4 regions of the Rhizobium sp. NPDC092011 genome follow, and region 1 is predicted to be linked to each of the others. Evidence: riboswitches for the same ligand, from Rfam matches in the RefSeq annotation. Region 1 holds a riboswitch; each other region holds the start of a gene.
The links. Region 1 has a riboswitch for cobalamin ahead of cobU (bifunctional adenosylcobinamide kinase/adenosylcobinamide-phosphate guanylyltransferase). Riboswitches for the same ligand answer to the same signal wherever they lie in the genome.

Region 1 (7,317 bases):
GTTCGACGACGAAGCTGTCGAACTCGTCGTGGTCGTGCGGCGTGCCGTCCTCATGCTCAAGCTCGTGATGCGATTTGCGGTTGACGATATCGTCTTCCGTGCCGATCCCGAGACCAAGCAGGACGGCGGCCGGCACATCGCCGTTCTTCGCCTCGATGATCGTCGGCTTGCGGACGGTACGCGAGGCAACTTCGGCGCGGACGCGGCCGAGACCGTCGACATCGATCAAGTCAGTCTTGTTGAGCACGATGAGGTCGGCGCAGGTCAGCTGATCCTCGAACAATTCCTCGATCGGGCTTTCGTGGTCGAGCGAATCGTCCTCGACGCGGCGAGCCTCCACCGCATCGTGATCGTCAGCGAAGCGGCCGGCGGCAACAGCGGCGCTATCGACCACGGTGATGACGCCATCGACGGTGACGTGGGTGCGGATATCAGGCCAGTTGAAGGCTGCGACCAGTGGCTGCGGCAGCGCAAGACCCGAGGTCTCGATAACAATGTGATCCGGACGCACATCGCGCTCCAGGAGCTTCGTCATGGTGGGAATGAAATCATCGGCAACCGTGCAGCAGATGCAGCCGTTGGTCAGCTCGATGATATCGTCTTCCGTGCAGTTCTCCGCGCCGCAGCCCTTGAGCACGTCGCCGTCGACTCCGAGATCGCCGAATTCGTTGATGATCAGCGCGATCTTCTTGCCGCCGGCATTCTGCAGGAGGTTGCGGATCATCGTCGTCTTGCCGGCGCCGAGAAAGCCGGTGATGACGGTAGCGGGAATCTTTTGCTGGTTCATATGGATTAACCCTTCATTTTCAGCGGCAGACCCGCTGCGATAAAATAAACTTCGGCACTTGCCGCCGCGACCATCTGGTGCAGACGGCCGGCGTGATCGCGAAACTCGCGCGCCATGCGATTTTCCGGCACGATTCCAAGGCCCACCTCGTTGGACACGAGAACGAGCCGCGATCTCGCTTGCGGCAGGAATTTCGTAAGAGTGGCGAACTCCGACATCATGTCTCGTTCCGCCATCATCAGATTGGTCACCCAAAGCGTCAGGCAGTCCACGAGAACAGCGCGTCCTTCGGCGTCGATGGCGGCGAGCTGCGCCACGAGATCCATCGGCTCCTCATGCGTCTGCCAGAGATCGCCGCGATCGGCACGATGCTGTGCAATGCGCTCGCGCATCTCGTCATCCCACGCCTGCCCTGTCGCCACGTAGTGACGTTCGAGGCCAGTGTCCAAAATCAGGGATTCGGCGAATCTGGATTTGCCGGAGCGCGCCCCACCGAGGACGAAGACAGACCGGGAGGTCGCGGAAGACATCAGCTATTCCCGCTCCCGCACGAAAGCGCGGGTCGGCAGCGTGGCGCTGAAACCGGAAACGGGCGTCTACACGCCGAAAACTCGTCTTGTGCCACGACAACCTCCGTGCTGGCAGCGGAACTTGCGTTCCCGAAACAGGCTCTTCGCCCGGCACGCTTGGCAGGTCTCCTGGCTCGCGGATAAGGCGCCGCGACGGGGGCGGACCGAAACCGGTCGCCCCCGATCGTGCACCAGCGGATCTTTCTCACCTTCCCGGCAGACACATCATGAAAAGGCGGACGATTCGTAGAATGAGAGGCGTCCTGCCCCGATTGATCATGATGCCACGCCAGTGGCTTTTTTCGGCTTGCGGCTGTCCCGCCCGGTCGCCCCATGCAAACCGCAGACGGAATACCCTGCAAACAGAACGAAAGACCCTGACCGCTCTACAGTCGCGGGGTCGGCTGTGATGAGAACGCCCGGATTGGGTCCGCCCCTTCACATTCCCTTTTCATCCCATGCGGCAGATCGCCGCTTAGGAACCATTCGTTATGGCCGCAATGATTAGGCTTTCGCCCAGTTCAAGTCAATCAAGGGCATAGATGATGTGACGTCCGACGCATCTTGTGCGAAATCGTCGCAAATTCCCCAGAGAACGCCGGTCTTTTTGCCGTATTTCTTTGATGTTAGGAGTTTATAGAGGTTAAGCCCTCACATTCGAGTAAAAATATATCGTCCGCTCCCCATGCTACAGAAATTTCAACCTCGCCGCCTCGGCGCCTTCTCGGCCCTATTCGATCTCGGTCGATTCAGGGCGCTGCTACGCCGCGGCGAATTGGGTCTTGTTTTCGCGGGCGCGCTGGCGGGAATAGCCTCCGGCTGCGCCGTGACGGCGATGAGCTACATCTCGCGCAAGCTCCACAGCCTCATCTATGGCATAACGGACTATGAGCGCCTCAGCTCAGCCGCAGTCGCAATTCCTGACAAGTCGGTGCTGTTGATCGCACCGATCGCAGGCGGCATCATCCTCGGCATCCTTCTCTATATATTGTCGCGTACGCGCAAAAAGCCGATGGTCGACCCGATCGAAGCCAATGCGCTGCATGGCGGTCGCATGTCGCTTACCGACAGTATCATCGTTGCCGTCCAGAACCTGATCTCGAATGGCTTCGGCGCGTCCGTCGGGCTCGAGGCAGGCTACACGCAGCTGGCCGCCGGCATCGCGTCGAAGTTCGGCTACAAGATGCAGATGCGCCGCGCAGATCTGCGCATGCTCGTCGGCTGCGGTGCGGCAGGCGCTATCGCCGCCGCATTCAACGCGCCCCTGACTGGCGCCTTTTACGCCTTCGAGCTGATTATCGGCACCTATTCCATTCTGACACTGACGCCGGTCGTCGTTTCGGCGCTGATATCGACAATGATCGCCAGACTGCTCGCCGGCGACGATTTCGCCATCGATATCGGCCATTTCGGCGCGATCGTGCCAGCAGACTATCTTCCTGCCGTCCTGCTTGGCGCTTTCTGCGCCGGTATCGGCATCCTGATCATGCAAGGCGTCGCCTGGGTGGAGGAGCTGGCCCGCAAGAGCTCGATCGCAATGCCCTTCCGCCCGGCTCTCGGCGGCCTCGTCGTCGGCCTGCTGGCACTGATCTCGCCGCAGGTTCTGTCGGCCGGGCACGGCGCGTTGCATCTCAATCTGTCCACGGACGTGACGCTGGGAGCGCTCGTCGGGCTTTTCTTGCTCAAATCACTCGCCTCCGCCGTGTCGATCGGCTCCGGCTTCAGAGGCGGCCTGTTCTTCGCCTCCCTGTTCATGGGCGCATTGCTCGGCAAGATCTTCGCCTATTGCGCACCCTATCTCGATCACGCCACCCTGACACCGGTAGTCTATGCCGTGGTCGGCATGAGTTCGCTTGCCGTCGCCATCATCGGCGGTCCGCTGACCATGACGTTCCTGGCGCTGGAAATCACCGGCGATTTCCCCATCACCGCCCTCGTGCTGGCGGCGGTCATCACCTCGTCACTCGTGGTGCGCACCACCTTCGGCTACTCCTTCGCCACATGGCGTTTCCACCTGCGCGGCGAAAGCATCCGCAGCGCGCATGACGTCGGCTGGATCCGCAACCTCACCGTTGCCCGCATGATGCGCCCTGACGTTCATACGGGAAGCATCGACATGAGCATCGAGGAGTTCCGTAAGAACTTCCCGATCGGCTCGGCGCAGCGCGTCATCCTGATCGACAAGAACGAGAAATATTCCGGGATGGTTCTCGTGCCCGATGTCTATGCGAGCCCGGTCGAAAAGGATGACGAGGAGCACGGTCTTGCTGACTTCATCCGGCTTCGCAACGAATTCCTGCAGCCGCAAATGAACGCCAAGCAGGCAGCTGCGATGTTCGACCAGACAAAGAGCGAAGCACTGGTCGTGGTCAACGATCTGATCGAACGCAAGGTCATTGGTCTGCTGACGGAAAGCTATACGCTGCGGCGCTACAGCGAAGAACTCGACCGCCGTCGCCGCGAAGTTTCGGGCGAACTCTAGAACAGGCCATAGAAACCGGTTTCAGCGAACCAGGCTATCCAGCCAGGCAGGATCGAGAACGCCTTCGAGCTCCCGAGCGATCTCGTCCAATGCCGCATCGACGCCGGCGCGATAATCCATCCGCTCGCCGGCCAGGCCGAAACTTGCAAGCAGCTTTGCCCGATAGGCGTCGCTTCCGAAAAGACCATGCAGATACGTGCCCATGACACGGCCATCAGGCGATATCGCGCCGTCCGGCCGGCCATCGATGACAGCCGAGGGCCGTTCGCAGTCGGCGCCGGTCGTCACGCCGAGATGAATTTCATAACCGGAGAGCGGCACGTCATATTCCTTTGAGACGGCAATGCTGTTTCGTACCGTCTTTTCCGGCGCCATTTCCGTCCCGATATCGAGAAGATCCAGTCCGGGCGTCTCTATGATCGATCCTTCGATACCGAGCGGATCGGAGACCGTTCTGCCGAGCATCTGGTAGCCGCCGCAAATGCCGATAACGCGGCCGCCCCGACGCACATGCATGGCGATATCGCGATCCCAGCCCTGTTCGCGCAGATCGATGAGGTCACCGATCGTGGACTTGGAGCCCGGCAACACCACGAGGCCTGCGTCTGCAGGCAGGCGCTCGCCCGCACGGACAAAGACGAGATCGACGTCTGGCTCGGCCCTCAACGGATCGAGATCGTCGAAATTGGCGATGCGCGACAATACGGGCACGGCAACTTTCAGCGCAGCAGAGGAGCCACGCGCCAGCCTCTCCAACACGACGGAATCCTCTGCCGGCAGCCGAGCGGCCGCTTTCAGCCACGGAACGACGCCATGGCATTGCCAGCCCGTAAAGCCGCCGACGGCTTCTATGCCCTCCGCGAACAAAGAGACGTCGCCGCGAAACTTATTGATGAGGTAGCCGCGGATCATGCGTCGATCCTCCTCCGGCAATATATGATAGGTGCCGACCAGCGACGCGATGACACCACCGCGATCGATATCGCCCACCAGCACCACCGGCACATTGGCGCGGGTCGCAAAACCCATATTGGCGATGTCGCCCCGCCGAAGATTGATCTCGGCCGGGGAGCCTGCACCCTCGACGATCACGAGATCGGTTCCGGCCCTTATGGCGGCAAAGCTTTCGAGCACGGCTCCAAGCAGCTGCGGCTTCAGTGCTTGATAGTCCCTGCCCTTGGCATGGCCCCAGACCTTGCCCTGTACGATGATCTGGCTGCCTGTTTCCGATTGTGGCTTCAGCAGAACCGGGTTCATATGGACGGAAGACGGAACGCGCGCCGCGAGCGACTGCAGCCATTGGGCGCGGCCGATCTCGCCGCCATCCTCCGCCACGGCTGCGTTGTTGGACATGTTTTGCGGCTTGAATGGACGGACCCTCACGCCCCGGTTGGCAAACAGTCGGCAAAGTCCCGCGACCAATACCGTTTTTCCGACATCGGAGCCGGTCCCCTGCAGCATGATCGCCCGTGTCATTCCTCTTCGCTCCACGATGACCTAGCCCCTGAAAATCAGGCATTCCGCCTTGATTTTGCCGCGATCTTTAACGGCCGGATGCCGCTGGCACCAGACAAAAATGCATCAATTCCAATCATGCTCTGTTTGCGACATAGGATGACGATTTCATCCATTGTTAGTTACGTTGAAGAGGATTATCTCCATCGCGAAAACATACACCGACAAGGGCCGATGCGGCTCGAAGGATACCCCAATGCTCTTCATCTTCAACAGACAGAATTCCATCCAGATCGCCTGGAATGGCAAGCTGCCGACGCGCCGCCCGGAAAGCCGCCTGCAGCAGCTCGACACGCGCTTCGGCACCATCGGTTTCATCCGCACGTATAACGTCGGCTGATATCAGGTCAAGCCACGGCTCCTATGCGCACCAAGCCGCCATGCGACCGCATCGGCGGCTTTATCTTTGTTGCTGCGAGAATGGAACCGGCCGAACGGCCAATATTGGCACAGGCGCCTGAAACGCGAAAACCGCGCGATCCGAAGATCCGCGCGGTTTGCCAAAAACGCCGGCTTCCTTGCACATACGCCGCAAGGTTCGCTTCCCCCGGTACGCAATACCTGATCCGGAGAAGCAGCGGTGTCCCCCGCCACGTATCGATTGATAAACCGACATCGTTACCGGACGGTTATTAAGTGCTTAATTAAGAATGAATCCGAAATTTTTTTGAAAATTTTCTCATTGGCGTTGTGAAAGCGCAAACGACGCAATTGGAATAGAAAACGTCTTTCAGGGACGCGATATTTTAGCCTTATTTAATTTCGCCCATGCCGAATGGCTTTCGCAAGGCCCCGCATTGCCCATTTTGCAGCCGTGAATAGCAGAAAATAGGCTAATTCAGGCGCTTATATCCGCTTCTCCAACAGCCACGATAACTCCACCCGGAGGCCTGACTGTTGATTTCTTCCCTTAAATCCTTAGGCTGCCCGTTGTCGATGCAAAGAATGCCCGGCCGCGACAGGGTTCCGCGGTCGCAAAAAGACCAGATGCACGACACAGCAAGGGGACCGTACGAGCGTCGTCAGCGGCGTATGAACGGTTGTGGTTGGACCACCGCTGACAGGGATCGACAGACATCATGCATGCGTCCGGTCGATCTCCGCAACGTAACGAAAAATTGGGAGACATCATCAAATGAAGAAGCTTCTCGCTTCCGCCATTTTTGCATTTGGCGCCTATGCTTTGGCTGGCTCGGCGCAGGCTGCATCATGCGGCGACGTATCGATTGCCGAAATGAACTGGGCCTCCGCCGGCGTTGCCGCTCAGGTCGACAAGATCATCCTCCAGAACGGCTACGGCTGTAATGTCACGCTGGTAACCGGCGACACGCAACCGACTTTCACCTCCATGGACGAAAAGGGTCAGCCCGACATGGCGCCCGAGCTCTGGGTCAATGCCGTGCGCACCGCGCTCGACAAGGCCGTGTCCGAAGGACGTCTGATCGAGGCGGCGCCGCTCCTCAGCGACGGCGGTGTCGAAGGCTGGTGGATCCCGAAATTCCTTGCCGACGCCCATCCGGATATCAAGACCGTTCAGGACGCGCTGAAACACCCTGAACTGTTCCCCGCCCCTGAGGATCCGTCCAAGGGCGCCGTTTACGACTGCCCGGCTGGCTGGAACTGCCAAATCTCGACGACTAACCTGTACAAGGCTCTCGGCGCCGACAAGCTCGGCTTCACGCTGGTCGACACCGGCTCCGCCGCCGGCCTCGACGGTTCGATCGCCAACGCCTTCGAAAAGAAGACCGGTTGGCTCGGCTACTATTGGGCTCCGACTGCCATCCTCGGCAAGTACGACATGGTTCGCCTGAGCTTCAACGTACCGCACGACAAGAAGGAATGGGACGCCTGCACCGCGATCCAGGATTGCGCCAATCCGAAAGTGAACTCCTATCCGGTTTCCGACGTCTACACCGTCGTCACCAAGAGCTTCTCGGAAAAGGCTGGCGTTGCGATGGATTACG
Region 2 (7,317 bases), 110 kb from region 1:
TCCGGGTCCCCGCAAGCGGCATCGATGTGGTCTACAATGCCGTCGATCACTTCGCCGCCATTCAACCCGATGAGGCCATCATCCAGCGGCTCGGATTACAGACCAACGGCTTCTTCCTTCTCGTCGGTACGATGAAGCCGAACAAGAATCTCGATTTCGCCATTCGCGCCTTCGAAACCCTTGGCGATGAAAACCAGAAACTCGTGGTTGTCGGCGGCACAGCTCCGACCGTGTTCGAGGCCGACGGGCCGCAGTCCAGTGACAGGCAGCTCTTTCCCGGTCGCCTCACGGATGCAGAGATCGCCGCGCTGGAACGACATGCCACGGCCTTCGTCTTTCCCAGCCTCTATGAAGGCTTCGGCATTCCGCCGCTCGAAGCCATGACGCAGGGTTGCCCGGTGCTGGCCGCCGATATCCCCGCTGTCCGCGAAGCCTCGGGCGATGCTGCGCTCTACTTCGATCCCACCAGGCAGGACGAGCTTGTCGCCGCCATGCAGAGGATTGCCGCAGACGGCGCTTTGCGTGAGGATCTGCGCCGACGCGGCCACGAGAATGTCGCGCGCTTCTCCTGGAACAGCAGTGCGGAGCGTGTGCTATCCATGCTGGAGGCCCTCTGACGGATCTAACTTCGGGCTTGCGGCCGGAACATCGTGACGAAATAGCTGTGAAGGCCGAGCACGCAGAACACAGCGCCACCGACAACGCCAATCGTCACCGATATCCAAAGTGAATACTCAAAGCCGGCCGTTGCAAGTACCGGCACGGCGAGACCGATGGCGGAGAAAATGACCGGCCGCCAGATGAAGCTGAAGGGCAGCAAAGTGAGCACCTTCACCCCGATCGCCATTGCCACCAGCGCACCGATCATACCGCCGAACATGAGCGCCGCATCGTCGAACGAGCCGAAATAGCCGCCAAGCAGCGTCCCGACATTCAGCAGGACGCAATCGACCAAAGCCAACAGGAAAATCATCAGCAATCGGCGCTGAAGGTGCGCAGGCGTCGGCGACATGTTCAATGTCAGGGCGCGGCACACCGAAAGACCGACGACAAAAGGCGCGCCTGCAAGAAATCCGTCGCGCAAGCCAGCCGAAATAACCAGATGCGCCACGGGCTGCAACAGGGCGAAAATGCCGGCCGCGGTCATCAATGTAAGGCCGGTCAGCAGCGAATAGTAATCTCCAAGCTGTTTCCTGAACGCAGGAGTTATACCATCGCGATCATGGGAGGCGACCACATCCGGATATTGAATGGCCTGCAGTGCCGAAACGATCAGCACGAACGGCCGCTGCAGCAGATCGAGCGCCAGCAATGCGCCTGCAGCCCCGCCCGCCCCTAACGCCGCCGTCAGGATCGACTTCAAGCCCAACGGCGCAAGCATACCGAGCACCGAGGCGCTGGCCGCAACGCTGCCATAAACAAAATGCTTGCGGATCAGCGCTGGCTCGAGACGCGCCGCTTCGCGCAGACTGTCGCGGGTCAGAAATATGGCCCACGAGCCGTAGGCAACATAGCCGGCGAGCAACCCTATGATCGTGCAGGTGAAGTTTGGAGTAACCATTGCTCCGGCGAGCGTACCGACGGCAAGAATGGTGGCGCGGGATCCCTGCAGTCGGGAAAAGGCGCGAAACTCCTGGCGAAAGCGCAGCATGGTGAGATGAAGATCGCTTCCGCCCTGCAAAACCGCAACAAGAGCGCCAAGCATCGCAATCTCGCGGGGAACCGAAAAGAAGATCGACGCGGATGCAGCGACCAGGCAGATCATCGCGCATACGGCAAACTCGACGGTCAGCGCCTTTCGCTCCAGTGCTTCGCTCCCGGGCGTCGAACCCGGATAGAAGCGGCTGCAGGCATGGCGGATCCATTCGAAGCAGAAGATCGCCGCAAACTGGCTGATGGTGATGAAAAGCGAGTAGGCCGCGTAATCCGCCGGCGCAAGCAAATGCGCTATTGCGATCAGCAGCCCGAATGCCACGGCCGCCTGATAGAAATATGCCGCCAATGCCACGATCTTTGCCATGCGGTCAGCTAACAGCAAAAGATTGAGAAAAGCGCTAATCCCGGGAAAGCCTTAGGAACCGAATACTAAGGGCCGCGCGCAAGCAGGTGGATGGCAGGCATATGTGCCAAGACGCGCCGGCCACGCCAGATGGCATTTCATTCCTCGAAAATCTGCTCGATCGGCGGAGCCTGGAGCAACGGCGCCAGAGAGACGATCATCTTCCACATCATGCCTTCAACCGCATCGTGATGGATGAGCCAGGGCAATCAGGAAGCACGCACTCGCCGCGTCAAACTCATCGCTCGACGACGACAGGCTTGTGGTTTGCATCAACGGCAACCATCACGAAATGTCCCGTCGCCGTGATATGTCGCTCTCCGCTGAGAAGGTTCTCGGAGTAGAGGACCGTCTGCACTTTCATTGAGGTCCGCCCGATTTCGATGACCTCGGCGCAAACCTCGACAATCTCGCCAACGACGATAGGGCGGGAAAAGTCGATGCGCTCCGAAGACGCCAGTACCGTCAACCTCCCGGAAAGTCTCGATGCGGCAATGAAGGCAGCCTTCGTCATGTAGGCCACCGCTTCGCCGCCAAACATTTTTCCGGCGCTATTGGCCTGATCGGGAAATACAATATCCACCATCGCCGCGCCTTCGCTTCGGGGCGGCTCGGCTTGCGATTTAAGTGGTGGCAATATCCAGTCAGACGCGCTTTGCTCCTCGGGGATCGCAACCATGTGAAAGACGCCGCGTGTGCAAACATGCCGCTCCCGGCCGGCGATGGCCTCCGCAACCATTTCCACCTCGATCGTCAGGGAACGACGCCCGGCCCTGACGGGAAGCGCTGTAAATTCGACGATATGACCGATGCGAGCCGGTTGTCTGAAATCAACCCGTTCGCAAGAGGCGGTCACGAAAGGCGCGCGGCCGTATCTTGTGGCGGAGATGAAGGCGACGCGATCCATCAACGCAAGGCCTGCGCCTCCGAAAAAGGTGCCATGGTGGTTGGTATCGCCTGGAAAGACGATGTCGATCAGTGTTGTGGGAGACTGCGTGTGAACCCCGGAAGGCGTATTTGACATAAGAGCACTACCATCTCGATTGGAAGGCAGGGCAATGGAATGACGCATCGGCGCCGGGCATAGACATGCCGGTCGCAAAGCGGCACACCGGGACACCCCGCCCGTGGACGTTATCTGTAGCGGCAGGTCTCCTGGCTCACGGTTCATCACCGCCGTCCGTCTTCCCAAGGAGGCTCCCTCAGTGACATCTTGGACGACGGCTCGCCGCTTACAGTTGCGGGGGCAGCTCCGGCATTGTGACCGGATTCCCTCTTAGCTCCGGACCAAAGGTCCGCAGAACCGTTACAACGCAGCAATGTCCGATGTTCGAGAGCCGGTCAAGGCGTGGCAGGGGCCACCGCCTCATTTCCGTCTCGCCTCTTCACCCAGCCAGGCGATAACCGTCTCCAGGGCCGCCGATTTCCGGTAGCGTGGCCAGACCATGTAAAAATCGGAGGGACCGCTTAGCGATCCCTCGACGATCTGTATCAGGCGCCCTTCAGCCAAGTCTCGGGCAACGAAATCCCGGTTGGCAAGCACGATGCCCTGCCCGGCAATGGCAGCTTCGATGGCGTGTGAGGTCTGGTTGAAACTGATCCCCTTGTAGGGTGCCTGCGCCGCGCCTCCGAAATGCCTGTCGATGAATTCCGGCCAGGAATTATGGGCATCATGCAGAAGCACGTAACCTGCAAGCTCCTCCGAGGTAGTCGGCGGCTTTCGCTCAAGCAGCAGCACCAGGCTGCAAACCGCAATGATTTCCTGCTCGAATAGCAACTCCGTCGCCAGTCCTGGACCGAAGGGTGGTCTGCCATAGCGCACGGCAAGGTCCACCCCATCGGCCTGAAAGCCAGACATGCGCTCCGTCGCGAGAATATGGAGGTCGAGATCCGGATGACGCGCCGTAAAATCCGGCAGGCGTGGGATCAGCCATTTCGATGCGAATGTCGGCGTGGTGCTGATCGTAAGCCTGACGGGCTGTGGCTTAAGATCGCCAGTCGCCTGAGCGATGATTTCAAAGGCACGCCTGATATCGGCGAAATAGCCACGCCCCTCGCCCGTCAAGACAAGACTTCGCGGCATCCGCTCGAACAACTTGACTCCGAGCTCCGCCTCCAGCCCGCGCACCTGCTGGGCCACAGCGCCTTGCGTAACACCGAGTTCCTCGGCGGCAAGCCTGAAGCTATGATGCCGCGCAGATACCTCGAACGCCTTGAGACCATTCAGAGAAGGAAGTTTACCGACTGAGCCATCCATGCGATAGTTTTTCTACTGACAAATAAGAGCGTAACTGCTTCGCCCACGCGCAGGAAAGATGATATTTCATCGGTAAATTTGAGGCAAGAAACTCTATCCGAACGAGATGAAAGAGGAACCGAAAATGTCGATAGAAAAAGTGGCTGTTATCACAGCGGGCGGCAGCGGCATGGGTGCGGAGAGCGCCAGACGCCTTGCTGCCGATGGTTTCAAGGTAGCCATTCTGTCCTCCTCCGGAAAAGGTGAAGCGCTGGCACAAGAGCTTGGCGGCATCGGCATCACGGGCTCGAACCAGTCGAATGACGACCTCAAGCGACTGGTCGACACGACCATGGAGAAATGGGGACGGATCGACGTGCTCGTCAACAGCGCCGGCCACGGCCCCCGCGCTCAGATCCTTGAGATCACCGACGAGCAATGGCACACCGGCCTAGACGTCTATCTAATGAACGTCATCCGTCCGACGCGCCTCGTCGCCCCCATCATGCAGAAGCAGAAGTCCGGCGCGATCGTCAACATCTCCACCGCCTGGGCGTTCGAACCCTCGCCAATGTTCCCGACCTCGGCAGTCTTCCGCGCGGGACTTGCTTCCTACACCAAGATTTTCGCCGACACCTATGCCGCAGACAATGTGCGGATGAACAACGTCCTGCCCGGCTGGATCGATAGCCTCCCGGCAACCGAGGAGCGCCGCGAGACCGTGCCGATGCAGCGTTACGGCACCAGCGCCGAAATCGCCGCCACCGTCGCCTTCCTCGCCTCGGATGGCGCCGGCTACATCACCGGCCAGAACCTCAAGGTCGACGGCGGCTTGACCCGCTCGGTGTAACCTCGACACGAGACGACATCATATCGCATTCGCTCTCCCGGGCCTCGCCTCGGAGAGCGATTTCATTTGGGGTATGCTTTGGGAAGCGAGGCTATATCCAAGGCAGCTACGCGAGGTTTCCAGTTACCAGTCTCGCACCTGCAATATCATCCTCCCGACAGGACAGGCAGCGGATTGGACAACATCCCCACGCCCACCACATCACGCGCCTTGAATTGCCTTTTTGCACTGCACACGTTAGAACGGCCCGCCGAATTCTAGGGACGGAAACGGGCGGTGTGAGGCGGCACTGCCTTGGGAGGAGTGCCATTATGGATGTCATCAGCACGATAGCCACCTTGCGTGAACGGCTCGGCGAACATCGCAAAGCCGGTCGCAGCATCGGCCTGGTGCCGACCATGGGCTACCTTCATGCCGGCCATATGGAGCTGGTTTCCCGCGCCAAAGCCGAGAACGATATCGTCGTCACCTCGATCTTCGTCAATCCACTGCAATTCGGCGCCAATGAGGATCTGGCGAAATATCCGCGCGATCTTGAGCGCGACAGCGCCATGCTGCGCGAGGCAGGTGTCGATTTCCTCTTCGCACCCGAAGTGGCTGATATGTATCCGCGCCCCATGGAAACTGTAGTCGACGTGCCGAAGCTTGGCACGGAACTCGAAGGCGCGGTCCGCCCTGGACATTTTGCCGGTGTCGCAACCGTTGTCACCAAGCTTTTCAATATCGTCCAGCCTGATAGCGCTTATTTCGGCGAAAAGGATTATCAGCAGGTGGCGATCATCCGTCGCATGGTCGAGGATCTGGCCCAGCCGGTTCGTGTCGTTCCCGTACCGACCGTTCGCGATACGGATGGCCTGGCCCTGTCCTCGCGCAACACCTATCTCTCGAAGGAAGAGCGTGCCGCCGCCGTCATCGTACCGAAGGCGCTTGCGGAAGCCGAAAGGCTCTACGCACTTGGGGCTGACGAACCCTTGGCTCTCGAGGACACCCTGCGCGCCTTCATCGAGACAGAGCCGCTTGCGACTGCCGAAGTGGTCGCCGTCCGTCATCCGGACACGCTGGAGCCGCTGACGACACTTCAAGGCAGTCCCGTCCTCATCGCGCTTTTCGTACGAATAGGCACCACCCGCCTGCTCGACAATCGTGTCATCGGCCGCAAATCGTCCGCCAATGAAAGGGCCGCCTGAAATGAGCACCGTCGGACGCACCAAGCGCACCACGCCTGCCGCCATCGAAGCGATGAAAGGCACGCACCCCATCGTCAGCCTGACAGCCTATACGACGCCGATTGCTCGCCTTCTCGATCCCCATTGCGACCTGCTGCTGGTCGGCGATTCCCTTGGCATGGTGCTCTACGGCATGGAGACGACCGTCGGCGTTACCATGGAAATGATGATTGCGCACGGCCAGGCGGTCATGCGCGGCGCAAAGCACGCCTGCGTCATCGTCGACCTGCCATTCGGCTCCTATCAGGAGTCGAAGGAACAAGCCTTTCGCAACGCCGCGCGCATCCTGAAGGAAACGGGCTGCGATGGCGTGAAACTCGAGGGCGGCGAGGAAATGGCGGAAACCGTCTCCTTCCTCACCTCTCGCGGTGTCCCGGTCTTCGGCCATGTCGGGCTGATGCCGCAGCAGGTCAACACGACCGGTGGCTATCGTTCTCTCGGACGCTCGGATGAGGAGGCGGATAAGATTCGCCGCGATGCCAGGGCGATCTCCGAGGCTGGCGCTTTCGCAATGGTGATCGAAGGCACGATAGAACCGCTCGCCCGCGAAATCACCGCCGCTGTCGCCACTCCCACGATCGGCATCGGCGCTTCCGCAGCCTGTGACGGGCAGATCCTCGTCTCCGACGACATGCTCGGCCTCTTCAACGACTTCAAGCCGCGCTTCGTCAAGCATTTCGCCAAGCTGGCACCCTTGGTCTCCAAAGCAGCTGAAACTTATGCCGAAGAGGTAAAGGCACGCACCTTCCCGGCGATGGAACACACGTTCCAGCCGAAGAAATGAGGCTCCATCAACTCTTGGCGGGCTCCTTCTCCAACAGATAGATCGCCTCGCCGAAGTCCTCCATCTTGCTCATAAACGCTGCATGGGCGTCGCGCAGGCCCTGATTGTAATAGTATGGGCCGATCTCGGTCGTAAGGAACTCAAGCAGGAACTCGGCCGGCA
Region 3 (7,317 bases), on a different contig from region 1:
TCGACATCGGCGGCGACCAGCCGGGCGGTCTCGATGCTGGCACCCATGGTCTTTGCGACGGCGGAGACACCGCCGGAGATACGCTGATAGATCAGAAAGTAGTTGGCGTCGGCATAGAGCGCGATCGGCGACTGGCGATTGTGCAGCAGGTCGCGCTCGAAGTCCTTGGGAATGACGAGGAGGCCGGAGAGGTTGCGGGCATAGACCTCGCGCTCTGCATTTCGCCGATCGGGAAAGACGCCGCCGACGGCGACATCGGGCGATGCATCGATGCGACGGGCAAGATCCCGGCTGCTGTCCGTGCCGTCGAGATCGACGACGGCGATCGGCACGTCGCGCAGGGCTTCGGTGCGATAGGGCTGCGGATAAAGGACGGCATAGATGATGGCGGCGATCACAAGCACGGAAAAGGCCGGCTTCAGGGTCAGCACGCGCTTCAGTTCGATGCGGCAGATCGTCAGCATATCCTTCATCCAGCCGCTCTCCCAGACGTGTTCGGTTCAGGTGCGATCGGCTGCTCGCGCTCGCGTTGCCGCCGCGCCCGCATCACCTCCAGCCGCAAGGCCGTCAGGCCCGCCAGCAGCACCACCATGAACAGCAGCACAGCAACCGGCTTCAGGGACAGATAGAGCGGCGTTCCGCGCAGCGTCTGATCGATGCGCGCCGTCATATACCAGGTGCCCGGAATGATCTGGCCCCAGGAATAGGCAAAGGCATTCATGCCGATCCTCGGAAAGCCGATCCCCATGAAGCCGAAGGCGGGCGCCATCAAAAGAGTGCCGATGCTGATGGCATTGGCCATCGGCTTCAGCAGCAGCGCCAGCAGCGTGCCGATAAGCTGGTTGGCCAGCACGAACAGGATGCCGCACGCTAGCAGCAGATAGCGGTCGCCGCGCAGCGGCATGCCCAAAAAGCGGAAGAGAACCCAGTCTGCAATGCCGAGCACCACGAGGAACAGCAGCGTATAGGGGAGGATCTTCCCCGCCATCGCCGGCCACAATCCGCCGCCGAGGTGCCTCAGGATGCGCAGCCGATGGCTGGTTTCGACATCGAGCCCGACGGCATAGGCCATGGTGGTGACGATGATGACCTGCAGCACGCTCGGCAAAAGGGCGGCGAGCAGGAAATGCGCATAGTTGAGTGTCGGGTTGAACAGCGGATTGACCTGCACCGGGATCGGCGCCAGCTGCTCTTCGGCCTCGTCGAGAGGCTGGCCCTGCGAGGTGCGTAACGACAGCCTGATACCGGCGGCGATGGTCTGGACGGCGGCGCTGACGCCGCGCAGCGTCAGATTGCCCGTCGTCATCGTCTGGGTATTGTAGAAGAAGACGACCTCGGGGCGGCGCCCGGAAAAGACGTCGCGCTCGAGGTTGCGCGGCAGCATCAACAGCCCGTGGACAGCACCCGACAGGATCAGCTGGCGTCCTTCCGAGAGATCGGAGACATTGCGGGCGACGGCGGCATCCGGCGTGGCGTCGACCGTCCTGATGATCGTTCTTGAAAGATCGGTGTTGTCGAGATCTAGCACGGCGATCGGCAGCTTCGTGGCAAGGCCGGCGCTGAAGACGGCGGCAAGCACCGCCATGAGCAGCAGCGGCAGCACGGTCGTCAGGAACAGCAGGAACGGGCGGCGGCGGAAATGATCGAATTCCCGTCTGAAGACCGTCAGGAAACCGGGGCGCAGCCGCCCTTTCGCCATCATCTCAGTGCCCTGCCGGCGGCCAGGATGCAATGACGCTCATGCCGGGACGCAGGCCTTGTATCGGCTTTGCAGGCGTTGCCCGCACCTCGAAGGTGCGCAGATCGAAATCGCCGGTCGCCCGTGTCGCTCGCCAGGTGGCATATTGCCCCTGGGCATTGATCATGGTCACCTTCACCGGGATCCTGTCCTCGCCGAGCGCGGGCACGGTGACGTCGAAACCGTCGCCGACCTTCAGGCCCCTCAGCAGATCCTCGCGCAGATTGAAGGTGAACCATGGATTCTGCAGGTCGATCAGCGAGAAGATCGGGGCGCCTGCGGAAAAGTTCTCGCCGAGCTCTGCGACGCGCGTCGTCACCTGGCCGGAAATCGGCGCGATGATGGTCAGCTCATGGACGTTGGTCTGCTGCTGGCCAAGCGAGGCCTTCGCCTGCTCGACCTGCGCTGCGGCGAGAGCCTTCTCCTCCTTGCTCGCACCGGCGACGGCCAGCTGCAGATTGGCCTCGGCCGACTCGCGCTTGCGAATGGCGGCTTCGAGGTTGCGGGCCGTTTCGTCGACGCGCGCCTGCGTCGATGCGCCCGTTGTGATCAGCCTGCCCTGGCGGCCGGCATCCTCCTGATAGAGTTTTACGTCGGCGTCCGCCGCGGCCAGTTCGGCCTGGCGTGCCGCGATCGTCTCCGGCCGGGTGCTGTTGACCCTGACGAGATCGGCCTCGGCGACCGACAGCGCCGCCTCGGACATGTGAAGGGCGGCGGTCAGCTGCGGGCTTTCGAGCTCGGCGATCACAGCGCCGCGCTCAACATTGTCGCCGACATCCGCGTTGAGTTTGGTGACACGCCCCGAAACCCGAGGGCTGACATCGACCCGATTGGCCGACACTTCACCCTGGACGATCAATGGCGGCGGCTTCGTCGCAAACCATAGCAGAACACCCAATGCCGCCACGATCACAATGCCAATCACAACACGAAGCGTTCGCAACATACAGCCCTCTCCATATCAAACGCTCGAGGCTCAAACCCCGACAACTCAAACGCTCACACAAATACAATGCGAGGCTAAAAAGATGCGCCACCACGCCCCTCCACCTCATCGTCGCCAGTTCGACCGACTGTCCCTGGGTCTGCGATCGCTACACTGCCATGCGAACTGTAGCAGAGGAAACTAATAAAAGCACTGACCGCAGGTCGATCTGAGGCGTCCTCGATTTCTCCGCGATCCCGCCGCATACCGTCAGACATGGATGGTGGTTTGCGGTAGTTTAATTGTACCCGAAGTGCTTGACCGTCCAGCCCGAAGCTCCAGATAGGCAAGGTGGATGACACGCGTCCACCGGTACAATCCATCCGGAGTTGCCAATCCTTCGATCGTCTTTGCGAGCGCCTTGTTTCTCCTATGCGTTGCATCTCACGAAAATCCCTGACCTTTGGGGTCGACTTGAAGGTGACCTCATCGCAATGATCCACAATTCGTGTGACGCAACCGCGTTTTCCACAGGCGGCAGGCTTGATAAACCATCCCGCAGAGATTGCTTGGTATTTCACTCCGACCTCGGCTATGGCCAGGCCGGGCTATTCGAAATGGCTCCGCACGAGGATCGGGTACGTTGATGGAAATTCAAGCGCATTTGCCATCCCTGGTGCGTGTTCTGGGGCAGGTGGCGATCATCGTCTATGCCTATTCTTGGGTCACCCGGACCATCGAGCGCGGCATTCTGAAATCTGTCGCCGTCGGACTGCTCTTCGGTCTTGGCGGTATTTTGTCGATGGGCGATCCCATTCGATTCATGCCCGGCGTCATTCAGGACGGACGTTCGATCCTGCTCGTTCTCACCCCGATCTATGGCGGCATCGTCGGCACCATTGTTGCGGCGTTCATGATGGCCGTGTTTCGTTATCTGGTTGGCGGCCTTGGTGCCGTGAGCGGGGTTGCCGGCATTTTGATCGTGGCGACAGCAGGATATGTTTTGACACTCTTGCCGCGACAGTTGACCGGCACCGGATGGAGACGCTCGGCTCTGTTCGGCCTTGCGACGACGACATCTCTCGTCGTTCTCGTTTTCCTGCCGTGGTCGGTCGCGCGAGAACTTCTGATCTCGGCGACGCTGCCGGTGACGATCGTCAACATCCTCGGCGTCATGTTGCTGGCGGACCTGCTTGAGAAGGAAAGCTATCGCATCGGTATTCAGCGCGCTCTCGAAAACGAAGCCACGCTCGATCCTCTGACGCAGCTGCCGAACCGTCGTGTCCTGCAGCGGGAAGGTGATCGCTGCAGCAAGGAAGCCGGGATGCGGCGGGTTCCCTTTTCGATCATCATGCTCGACATCGATCATTTTAAGAAGATCAACGACAATTGGGGCCACACCTTCGGCGATACGGTCCTGGCACGGGTTGCGGACGTGATCCGTCGGACGGTGCGCAAGACCGACATAGCCGCCCGCTATGGCGGTGAGGAAATCGTCGTGCTGTTGCCGAATACGGATATGCGGGCCGCCGGCATTGTTGCCGAGAAGATCCGCAACGATATCGAGACAACGGTCCTGATGTTCGGGCAGGAGACTGTCCATGTCACGGCCAGCATCGGCATCGCCTGCTCGTTCGAGCCATCGACGGATTTCAAGTATGTTCTCGAAGCCGCCGACAAAGCGCTTTACCGCGCAAAGGCGGGCGGAAGAAACCGCGTCGAACTCGCGGAAACCGCATAGCGACTTGTAGCTCGGCGCCCTTCGCGACGTTCCGCCAACTCCGCCGTGTCGCGTTCGCATCCTTGTTTCTACCGCTGTCTTCTTGACGGAACTGATCGCCCGGCTTAACTGGACGCGACGGTTCCCCAAGGAAGACTCCGCGGGGATTAATAGGGAACACGGTGAGGACGACCCAAAAGGGACCTAGACCGTGGCTGCCCCCGCAACTGTAAGCGGATTGCCGATCATCCGGGTGTGAACAGCGTTCCGTTCATCTCCGAAGGCTTGAGGCCGTGCCACTGCGACCACAATCGCGGGAAGGCAGATGATCGTCAGATATCCGCGAGCCAGGAGACCTGCCGTCGATCACGATCCAATCAACCGGGCGGGGATGCTCGGAAAGGACAGAGAATGATTGACCTGAGCCTTCGACATTATCGGGCGTTTTTCGACCTTGATTGGGATCTCCTTAACCGGCTGCGGTCTGCCTGAGCGCGATTGCGCTGACGCCGCCAGATTTCCATTCCGATCGAGACCTTTCATGCGCCATTTTTTGACGACCGTAACATTTGCACTTGGGCTTACCGGGTTTGCCGCTTCCGGCTTTGCTGCAACCCAGTATCCGCTCACCATCAACAATTGCGGCCAGCAGGTCACCTTCCAGAAGGCGCCCGCCAAGATCGTATCCATTGGCCAGGGCATGACCGAGATCCTGTTCTCGCTCGGCCTTGCCGACAAGATCGCCGGAACCGCGGTATGGGTCGGTCCGGTGCTGCCGCAATATGCCGAGGCCAATAGCAAGATCGCCCGGCTTGCCGACAATGACCCAAGCTTCGAATCCGTTGTCGGCAAGGAGCCGGATCTTGTGGCTGCCGAGTTCGAATGGCATGTCGGCACGCAGGGCTCCGTCGGCAAGCGGGACCAATTCTCCAAGCTCGACATCAACACTTATGTTGCGCCAACCGATTGTGTCGCCAAGGTCAATACCGATGGCGGTGACGGTGTACGCAAGGAGCTGTTTACGATGGATCTCGTCTATCAGGAGATCAACGAACTCGCGCAGATCTTCGACGTCAAGGATCGCGGCGACGCCCTGGTCGCCGATCTGAAGAAGCGCGAGGCGGATGCTGTCGCATCGATTGCCGGCGCAAAGGCCAAGGACCTTCCGATCGTGTTCTGGTTCTCCAGCAAGGAAGTCAGCGGCGATGCCTATATCGCCGGCAAGAACAGCGCTCCGGCCTATATCCTGAAAACGCTCGGTGCGAAGAATGTCGTGACGACGGAAGAGGAATGGCCGCTGGTCGGGTGGGAAACCATCGCACAGGCCAACCCTGCGGTGATCGTGATCGCGGCGATGGATCGCCGCCGCTATGCGGCCGACGATCCGAAGGTCAAGCTCGCCTTCCTCGAGAAAGACCCGGTCACTAGCCAGCTCGACGCCGTCAAGAACAAGCACTTCGTGATGATGGACGCGCAATCGATGAACCCGACCATCCGGACCATCGACGGCATTGAGATATTGGCCAAGGGCATCAAGTCCTTTGGTCTGGCGCAGTAAATATGCGTCTGATCGCAGAGCGGCGAGACCGGTGGGCGCTATTGGCGCTCACCACGGCTGCATTCCTCCTTTTGGCCTTCATGATCAGCCTTGCGGTCTCGATCGGCGAGATTTCCATCCCGCTGTCGACGACGGCAAAGGCCGTGTCGAACCGGCTGTTCGGAACGGATTTCGAGCTTAGCCGGATACATCAGGGCATCGTCTGGGACTATCGTCTCAGCCGCGCGCTCGTCGCGGCAAGCGCTGGCGCATCGTTGGCGCTGAGCGGCGTGATCCTGCAGGCCTTGCTGCGCAATCCGCTCGCGGAACCTTATGTTCTCGGCATTTCCGCCGGCGCCTCCACGGGCGCGGTTTGCATCATGATCCTCGGGCTCGGCTACGGGGTTCTGGGGCTTTCCAGCGGTGCCTTCATCGGCGCGGTTGCCGCTTTCCTGTTCGTCGGCCTGCTCGCAGCCGGTGTCGGTGGAACAAGTGAGCGCATCATACTGTGTGGTGTCGCCGGTTCGCAGCTTTTCAATGCGCTGACCTCCTATATCGTGACCACGTCGGCGAATGCCGAGCAGGCAAGGGGTGTCATGTTCTGGCTTCTCGGCTCGATGAGCGGCGTGCGCTGGCCGGATGTCTATCTCTCTGGGCCGATCGCCATTGTCGGCTTCGTGGTCTGCATGGCGCATGTCCGCGTGCTCGACGCTTTCGTTTTCGGAACCGACGCGGCGGCTTCGCTCGGCATCGCCGTGCGCCGCGCACAGATCGTGCTTCTGGGAACGACGGCTTTCATGACGGCGGCGGTTGTCAGCATCGTCGGCTCGATCGGCTTTGTCGGGCTCGTCATTCCGCATGCAGCCCGTTTCATGGTCGGCCCCAATCATGACCGGCTATTGCCAGCGTCCGCGCTCGGCGGCGCGATCTTCATGGTTGCTGCCGATATTGTTTCCCGGATCATCATTCCCCAGCAGATCCTGCCGATTGGCGTCGTGACTGCTTTGTTCGGCGCTCCCGCCTTCGCCATCATTCTTTATCGCGCCCGGAGGACGGCATGAGTATCGCGGTCGACAACGTCACCTTCGCCGCCGGCAATACGCTCATTGTCAATGGCATCAGCCTCGCGGTGGAAAAGGGCAAGGTGCTCGGCCTGCTCGGGCCGAACGGTTCCGGCAAGTCCAGCCTATTGCGGTTGATCTGCCGGCTGCGAAAAGTGAAGAGTGGCGTCATCCGGCTCGGTGGTGACGACATCGCCTCAATTTCCCGCGGCGATATCGCCCGCCGCATCGCGTTGGTGGAGCAGCAGGCGAACACGGATATGCAGGTGACGGTTATCGATGTTGTCCGTCTTGGCCGTACACCACACCGCGGGCCGCTTTCCTCATGGGGCGCCC
Region 4 (7,317 bases), on a different contig from region 1:
ACGATGTCAGTTGCGCTGGGGAGGTTGCGCGATCTCAGTGGGTCGCGCCCGATCCTCCGGCGGCGACAATGGCAAAGGGCTGTCCTTCCACGGGAATATTGCCGACCTCCTTCAAGGTTTCGGCATCGATCAGACGCACCTCGCTGTGACGGGGATCGGTTATGGCGATGAGATTGCCGGCAACGGCCAGACGCGGCCGCGGATCGCGCCAATGGCCATCCTTGCTGTAGGGCTCGGTCACGCTCTCGGACTTTGCGATCACGCCGTCGACCGTGTCGATGAGATGCAGTTTTCCTTCTTCCGTCAGGACGTAGGCATGCCGTGGCTTCGCCGGATCCAGCACGAAGTCCACGCGCCGCGTCGGTAGCTCGATCAGCCTATAGGGATTGGCTTTATCATCGGGGTCGATCAGGACGATAGTCTGTTCGCCGTAGTTGCCAAGGAAGAATTGCATGGACGTGCCGCCGAGCAAGGTCGAGACCTTGCCTTTCGGCATCGCCGTGCCGTAGGCGAGCATGTCGACCTTCGGACCGTCGATCCCGCCGGGGCGTACGATGAGGACGCCTTCCTCGCAGCCGAAGGCGACCAGCCGGGCAGATGTCGCTTCGCCATGCAGTCCGGTGCAGGGCGCGACTTGTCCTACCTGCTGGCCCGCGCGATCGAGTACCCGCAGACCGAGACGCGGCGGCAGCTCGCCTTCTTTCACGGCTAAGTCCATGTTGGGCACCGACACGAGCAGATGGTTGCCCATTGGCACGGCGACACCATGATGGGCCGCGGTGGTGCCGAAAGCCCGAATGTCGGCTTTGCCCTCGGCAAGATCGGTTTCCGACAGGAGGTCGAACTTGCCGCCGCGATCATAGAAGATCGCTACATCGTTTGCATGGCTCACCACATGGCCAGGTTTTTCTCCCTTCACCACGGTTGCAAGCAGTTTCGGGTCGGAAAGCTTGATATCGCGATGATCGCCATGATCGGAAAGCGATATGCCTGTGTCGATGGCATGCACCACATTCTTGTCGCCCTGTACGGCAAAGACGGTTTTGCCGGTTTGGGTGAGCGAAAGCGCGGCATATCCGTCGATGTCGAAGCGGCCTATTTCGCGGCCGCTCCGAACATCGAATGCGCGAACAATCGGCAGGCTATGATCGGCGACAAATAACCTCCAGCTTTCCGCCGTGTTCTCTTCTTCGGCGAGGGAGGGAAATGGAAATAGCAATGCGCACGCCAGCGAGGAGGCGGCCAGGAGGGTTGCAGAGCGGGAGCAAAACATGGGTGATCCTTTATGTAATAACATTACATGCCTATTGTTATAAAGTAACATCTGAGTTGTCCAGCCCCGCAGATGCAGGGATTGGTGGTGCTATCCACATATTATCAACACTGAAATTGGAGCAGGCGCGCGGAACCAGTTGACGCAATTTTAACCTCATATACTATATATAGTGTTCGAGGTTCCTTCGATTCGCAAGGATTGGAGGCGAAGATGGGAATCCGGTCGACGGACATGATGGTCGTCAAGCCGGAGCTGCCCCCGCAACTGTGAGCGGCGAGCGTTCGTTCGACATGGCCACTGGGACACATGTGTCTTGGGAAGGCAAGATCGGATGCTGCGACCCGCGAGCCAGGAGACCTGCCTCGAGCATAGCGTCCACGGGCGGGGTGTCCGGGTGGCGAGCGGGGAACTGTGCGGCATGACCGCCGGCGTCTTCGCTCCCGCGAATGCCCCGCATGAATTACTTCGGGGTGAAGTCCATGTTTTTGAGTACCCATATTCGGCTACGTGAATGACGGTCGTTTAAGCGACCGACCGCGCGCCGCATCCGTCTTCATTTTCATCCTGCAATGCGGGCATCGTCTGGTGCCCGAACACTTTCGCACGCCTATAAGACACACGAGGACATCCAATGAGCATTACCGTCTACAGCAAGCCCGCCTGCGTTCAATGCACCGCGACCACCCGCGCGCTCGACCGCCAGGGTATCGATTACACCATCATTGACGTGTCCACCGATAACGCCGCCTACGAGCTGGTGCAGGGCCTCGGCTACCGTCAGGTACCGGTCGTCATCGCCGGTGAGCAGCACTGGGCCGGTTTTCGTCCTGACATGATCAGCGCCCTCGCCTGAGGAGTTGGGCGGTGGGTGAGCTCGTCTATTTTTCCAGCAGATCCGAGAACACTCATCGCTTTGTTGCCAAGCTTGCCTTGCCGGCCGCTCGTATCCCGCTGTCAGCGGGGGAGGAGCTTCGAGCTACCCGCCCTTATGTCCTCATCGTGCCGACCTATTGCGGCGAAGGAGGCAAGGGTGCCGTGCCCAAGCAGGTGATCCGTTTCCTCAACGATGCGGATAACCGTTCGAACATCCGCGGGGTCATCGCCGCGGGCAACAGCAACTTCGGGGCGACCTACGGTATCGCCGGCGACATTATCTCTACCAAATGCAAAGTGCCGTTTCTGTATCGGTTCGAGCTTTTGGGAACGGAGGAGGATGTCGCCAATGTCAGACACGGATTGGAACGATTTTGGACACGCTAACGCTTGACCGGCCAGCGAAGGCCACGGAAACGGCATTGGACTATCACGCCCTCAACGCCATGCTGAATCTCTATGACGAGCAGGGGATGATCCAGCTCGACAAGGACCGCATGGCGGCCAAGCAGTATTTCCTTCAGCACGTCAATCAGAACACCGTCTTCTTCCATAATCTGCGGGAGAAGCTGGATTACCTGGTGACTGAGGGGTACTACGAGCAAGAGGTGCTGGATCAGTATTCGTTCAATTTCGTGCGTGATCTCTTCGATCACGCCTATGCGAAGAAGTTCCGTTTTCCGACGTTCCTCGGTGCTTTCAAATATTACACCAGCTACACGCTGAAGACCTTCGACGGCAAGCGCTATCTGGAGCGCTACGAAGACCGCATCTGCATGGTGGCGCTGGCGCTGGCACAAGGCAACGAAGCCCTGGCCAAGGACATGGTCGACGAGATCATCTCTGGCCGCTTTCAGCCGGCGACGCCGACCTTCCTCAATGCCGGCAAAAAGCAGCGCGGCGAGCTCGTCTCGTGCTTCCTGCTGCGGGTCGAGGACAATATGGAATCGATCGCACGCGGCATCAATTCCGCGCTGCAGCTTTCCAAGCGCGGCGGCGGCGTGGCGCTATCGCTGACCAACATCCGCGAGGCCGGTGCACCGATCAAGCAGATCGAGAACCAGTCCTCCGGCATCATCCCTGTGATGAAGCTGCTCGAGGATTCCTTCTCCTACGCCAACCAGCTTGGAGCCCGCCAGGGAGCTGGTGCCGTCTATCTCAATGCCCACCATCCCGACATCATGCGCTTCCTCGATACCAAGCGCGAAAATGCCGACGAGAAGATCCGTATCAAGACCCTGTCGCTCGGTGTCGTCGTTCCGGATATCACCTTCGAACTCGCGAAGAACAATGACGATATGTACCTGTTCTCGCCTTACGATGTGGAGCGCATTTACGGCGTCCCCTTCACTGAAATTTCGGTGACCGAAAAATATCGCGAAATGGTCGCCGACAGCCGCATCAAGAAGAAGAAGATCAAGGCGCGCGATTTCTTCCAGGTCATCGCCGAGATCCAGTTCGAGAGCGGCTATCCGTACATCATGTTCGAGGACACGGTGAACAAGGCCAATCCGATCGCCGGACGCATCACCATGAGCAATCTCTGCTCGGAAATTCTGCAGGTGAGCGAAGCCAGCAAGTATAATGATGACCTTTCCTACGAGCACATGGGCAAGGACATCTCCTGCAACCTGGGTTCGCTGAATATTGCCGCGGCGATGGATTCCGCCGATTTCGGCAAGACCATCGAAACCTCCATTCGGGCGCTGACGGCCGTCTCGGACATGAGCCATATCTCCTCCGTGCCTTCGATCGAAAAGGGCAATGACGACAGCCATGCTATCGGCCTTGGCCAGATGAACCTGCACGGTTATCTCGCCCGCGAACGCATCTTCTACGGCTCTGAAGAGGGTGTCGATTTCACCAATATGTATTTCTATACGGTGACTTACCACGCGGTCCGCGCCTCGAACCTCCTGGCGATCGAGCGGGGAACGAGCTTCAAGGGCTTCGAGAATTCGAAATACGCCTCCGGCGAATACTTCGATAAATATACGCAGCAGGAATGGGCGCCGGCGACGGAACGGGTCAAGCAGCTCTTCGAAGAGGCCGGTATCCACATCCCGACGCAAGAAGACTGGCTTGAGCTGAAGACGTCGGTCATGACATCTGGCCTTTATAACCAGAACCTGCAGGCCGTGCCCCCAACGGGCTCGATCTCCTACATCAACCACTCGACCTCTTCGATCCACCCGATCGTTTCCAAGATCGAGATCCGCAAGGAAGGCAAGATCGGCCGCGTCTATTATCCGGCCGCCTTCATGACCAACGACAATCTTGACTACTACCAGGACGCCTACGAGATCGGACCGGAAAAGATCATCGATACCTATGCGGCGGCCACCCAGCATGTCGACCAGGGCCTGTCGCTGACGCTGTTCTTCCGTGATACCGCGACCACCCGCGATATCAACAAGGCGCAGATCTACGCCTGGAAGAAGGGTATCAAGACCATCTACTACATCCGTCTTCGCCAGATGGCGCTGTCCGGCACCGAGGTGCAGGGCTGCGTTTCCTGCGCCCTCTGATTTCCGGTTTGAGAAGGACATTCCCGTGAACATGCAATTCAAGCCGGCAAGCCGTATCCGTGCGATCAACTGGAACCGCATCGACGACGACAAGGATCTCGAAGTCTGGAACCGCCTGACCGGCAATTTCTGGCTGCCTGAAAAAGTGCCGTTGTCGAACGACATCCCGTCCTGGGCGACGCTGAAACCGGAGGAGCAGCAGCTCACCATCCGCGTCTTCACCGGTCTGACCCTGCTCGACACGATCCAGAACGGCGTCGGCTCGGTCAAGCTGATGGCCGATGCCGCTACGCCACATGAAGAGGCCGTTCTTTCGAACATCTCCTTCATGGAGGCGGTACATGCGCGCTCCTACTCGTCGATTTTTTCGACGCTGTGCCTGACGCCTGACGTGGATGACGCCTATCGCTGGTCGGAGGAGAATGAGTTTCTGCAGCGCAAGTCGGCGCTGATCATGGAGCAATATGCATCCGGCGATCCGCTGAAGAAGAAGGTCGCCAGCGTCTTCCTCGAAAGCTTCCTGTTCTATTCGGGCTTCTATCTGCCGATGTTCTGGTCGAGCCGCGCCAAGCTCACCAACACCGCCGACATGATCCGCCTTATCATTCGCGATGAAGCCGTGCACGGCTACTATATCGGCTACAAATTCCAGCGCGGGCTGGAGCGGCTTTCGGAAGACCGCAAGCAGGAGATCAAGGATTTTGCCTTCGACCTGCTGCTCGAACTTTACGACAACGAGGCGAAATATACCGAAGCGCTCTACGACGGCGTTGGCCTCACCGAAGACGTCAAGAAGTTCCTGCATTACAACGCCAACAAGGCGTTGATGAACCTCGGCTACGAGGCACTGTTCCCCGCCGAGGCCTGCAAGGTCAATCCGGCGATCCTTTCGGCGCTCTCGCCGAATGCCGACGAGAACCACGACTTCTTCTCCGGTTCCGGTTCGTCCTACGTCATCGGGAAGGCTGTTGCGACCGAGGATGAGGACTGGGATTTCTGAGGGGCGGCCTAGCCGCTCAAGGACATGGAATGCCAGATGAGTTCCGATCGCAGCCGTGAGGCTGCGATTGTCGCTTTGGGCTCACCGTCACGACGCGATCATGTGCCGCGTGCTTTGCAGCACTGACAAAGTCCTATGCTACGTCCCGGCTTCCGTGAGGCCAAGGACGTGTCATGAATTACATCGATTATATAGCCGACCCCGCGCGCGACTGCGCGATCATCGTTCATCGCGGGCTATGGCGTGCGGCACCGGAAAACAGCTTGCTGGCGATAGAGCAGGCGATTTCCGCTGGCTATGATGTGGTCGAGATCGACGTAAGACGCAGCAGCGACGGAGAGCTTGTTCTCCTGCACGACGATACGCTCGAACGAATGACGGGCCTCAACAAACAGCCCGAGGCGCTAACATGGCGGCAGTTGCGGAGCCTTGCCTTGCGCGATCGCGATGGGGGCGAGGCGAACCCGATGACGAGGGAGACGCTGCCGGGCCTGAGGGATGTCTTCGATCTCACCCGAGACCGAATTTTCGTCCATCTCGATGTCAAGCACAGGCACACGATCCCAGATGTAATTGCATGCGCCCGCGCCATGGGCGTGGATCAACAAGTCGATTTCTGGGGTAACCTGAAGACTGAGGAGGATCTGGCATGGATCCGCGCGAATGTGTCGTCGCAGGCTGTTCCCTTCATGGCAAAAACCCGCCTCGAGGCGCCGGATGCCGCAAGGCAGCTGGACCTCCTGTTTCAACTCAATCCATTCCTGTGCGAAATCTATTTTGAAGGGTTGGAGCAGGTCGCCGAGCGCGGGACGATTTTCAAGGAGGCCGGGATTGCGCTCTGGGTCAATACGCTGGATGCGGTTTCATGTGCCGGTTTCACTGACACCGCTGCATTGCAAGATCCGCACGCAGTCTGGGGTCGCTTGATCGACGCCGGTGTTTCAGCGATACAGACCGACGAGCCCGCAGCCCTGAAAGCCCATCTGGAATATCGCCGGGCGTCGGGCCGCGGCAGGCCGAGCTGATTGTGTCGCGCGCCGGCGAGATCGCGTCCGGTGCGTCAATTCGCAATTGCTGACGGCCGGCCCACTCCGCGAGGACCGGCCGTCTGAAGCATCGAGCCTCAACGGCTCAAAGCTGGCATTACTTGTTGAGCGCGTCCTTCAACGCCTTCGCCGGCGTGAAGGTGAGCTTGTTGGCTGCGGCAACCTTAATGGTCGCGCCAGTTCCCGGATTGCGAGCTTCACGCTCCGGCGTATGCTTTACCTTGAACTTGCCGAAGCCCGGAATGGAGGTCTCCGCGCCGGAGGAGGCTGCTCCGGTAATGGCTGCAAAGACGGCTTCGACGATTGCCTTGCCCTGAGCCTTGGTCAGCTTGTGATCAGCGGCAATCTTGTCTGCGATTTCATTGGTGGTGGTCATGATACTTCCCCGCATTGGTTACGGAGGAATCATTTCCATTGCAGCCGTTCATTGTCACGAGGCCAGTTGGCCTTTAGAGGCGAGAAAGGGCGTATTTCCACAATTTCCAGCGTCCGCAAGGCTTCTCACGGCCTTCTGTCGCTCCAATTTCGAGAAATTGCCTGTTTTCGTTGCCCTGGCCGGAGGGCGCAGATTCCCTCGCGGTTCTACCGTCTCAA

Region 2: linked by a shared signal. The riboswitch ahead of ACIQJ2_RS11870 (acyl-CoA thioesterase) and the one ahead of cobU (bifunctional adenosylcobinamide kinase/adenosylcobinamide-phosphate guanylyltransferase) in region 1 are both predicted to bind cobalamin.
Region 3: linked by a shared signal. The riboswitch ahead of ACIQJ2_RS03580 (ABC transporter substrate-binding protein) and the one ahead of cobU (bifunctional adenosylcobinamide kinase/adenosylcobinamide-phosphate guanylyltransferase) in region 1 are both predicted to bind cobalamin.
Region 4: linked by a shared signal. The riboswitch ahead of nrdH (glutaredoxin-like protein NrdH) and the one ahead of cobU (bifunctional adenosylcobinamide kinase/adenosylcobinamide-phosphate guanylyltransferase) in region 1 are both predicted to bind cobalamin.

The regions. Positions count from the first base shown of each region.
Region 1 is NZ_JBIVSO010000002.1:819,047-826,363, reverse strand. It holds gene cobW (cobalamin biosynthesis protein CobW) at 1-787, opposite strand, end outside; gene cobU (bifunctional adenosylcobinamide kinase/adenosylcobinamide-phosphate guanylyltransferase) at 793-1,317, opposite strand; cobalamin riboswitch at 1,458-1,858, opposite strand; gene ACIQJ2_RS12380 (chloride channel protein) at 2,042-3,838, shown strand; gene ACIQJ2_RS12375 (cobyric acid synthase) at 3,860-5,314, opposite strand; gene ACIQJ2_RS12370 (hypothetical protein) at 5,550-5,693, shown strand; gene ACIQJ2_RS12365 (ABC transporter substrate-binding protein) at 6,489-7,317, shown strand, end outside.
Region 2 is NZ_JBIVSO010000002.1:709,386-716,702, reverse strand. It holds gene ACIQJ2_RS11880 (glycosyltransferase family 4 protein) at 1-617, shown strand, start outside; gene ACIQJ2_RS11875 (hypothetical protein) at 623-2,020, opposite strand; gene ACIQJ2_RS11870 (acyl-CoA thioesterase) at 2,298-3,083, opposite strand; cobalamin riboswitch at 3,187-3,382, opposite strand; gene ACIQJ2_RS11865 (LysR substrate-binding domain-containing protein) at 3,426-4,316, opposite strand; gene ACIQJ2_RS11860 (SDR family oxidoreductase) at 4,441-5,145, shown strand; gene panC (pantoate--beta-alanine ligase) at 5,457-6,332, shown strand; gene panB (3-methyl-2-oxobutanoate hydroxymethyltransferase) at 6,334-7,155, shown strand; gene ACIQJ2_RS11845 (DUF2164 domain-containing protein) at 7,163-7,317, opposite strand, start outside.
Region 3 is NZ_JBIVSO010000001.1:732,328-739,644, forward strand. It holds gene ACIQJ2_RS03560 (ABC transporter permease) at 1-473, opposite strand, end outside; gene ACIQJ2_RS03565 (ABC transporter permease) at 470-1,702, opposite strand; gene ACIQJ2_RS03570 (HlyD family secretion protein) at 1,704-2,684, opposite strand; gene ACIQJ2_RS03575 (GGDEF domain-containing protein) at 3,310-4,404, shown strand; cobalamin riboswitch at 4,506-4,762, shown strand; gene ACIQJ2_RS03580 (ABC transporter substrate-binding protein) at 4,925-5,941, shown strand; gene ACIQJ2_RS03585 (FecCD family ABC transporter permease) at 5,944-6,981, shown strand; gene ACIQJ2_RS03590 (ABC transporter ATP-binding protein) at 6,978-7,317, shown strand, end outside.
Region 4 is NZ_JBIVSO010000001.1:1,362,235-1,369,551, forward strand. It holds gene ACIQJ2_RS06240 (hypothetical protein) at 35-1,273, opposite strand; cobalamin riboswitch at 1,436-1,656, shown strand; gene nrdH (glutaredoxin-like protein NrdH) at 1,908-2,129, shown strand; gene nrdI (class Ib ribonucleoside-diphosphate reductase assembly flavoprotein NrdI) at 2,141-2,536, shown strand; gene nrdE (class 1b ribonucleoside-diphosphate reductase subunit alpha) at 2,524-4,677, shown strand; gene nrdF (class 1b ribonucleoside-diphosphate reductase subunit beta) at 4,703-5,677, shown strand; gene ACIQJ2_RS06265 (glycerophosphodiester phosphodiesterase family protein) at 5,851-6,702, shown strand; gene ACIQJ2_RS06270 (HU family DNA-binding protein) at 6,821-7,099, opposite strand.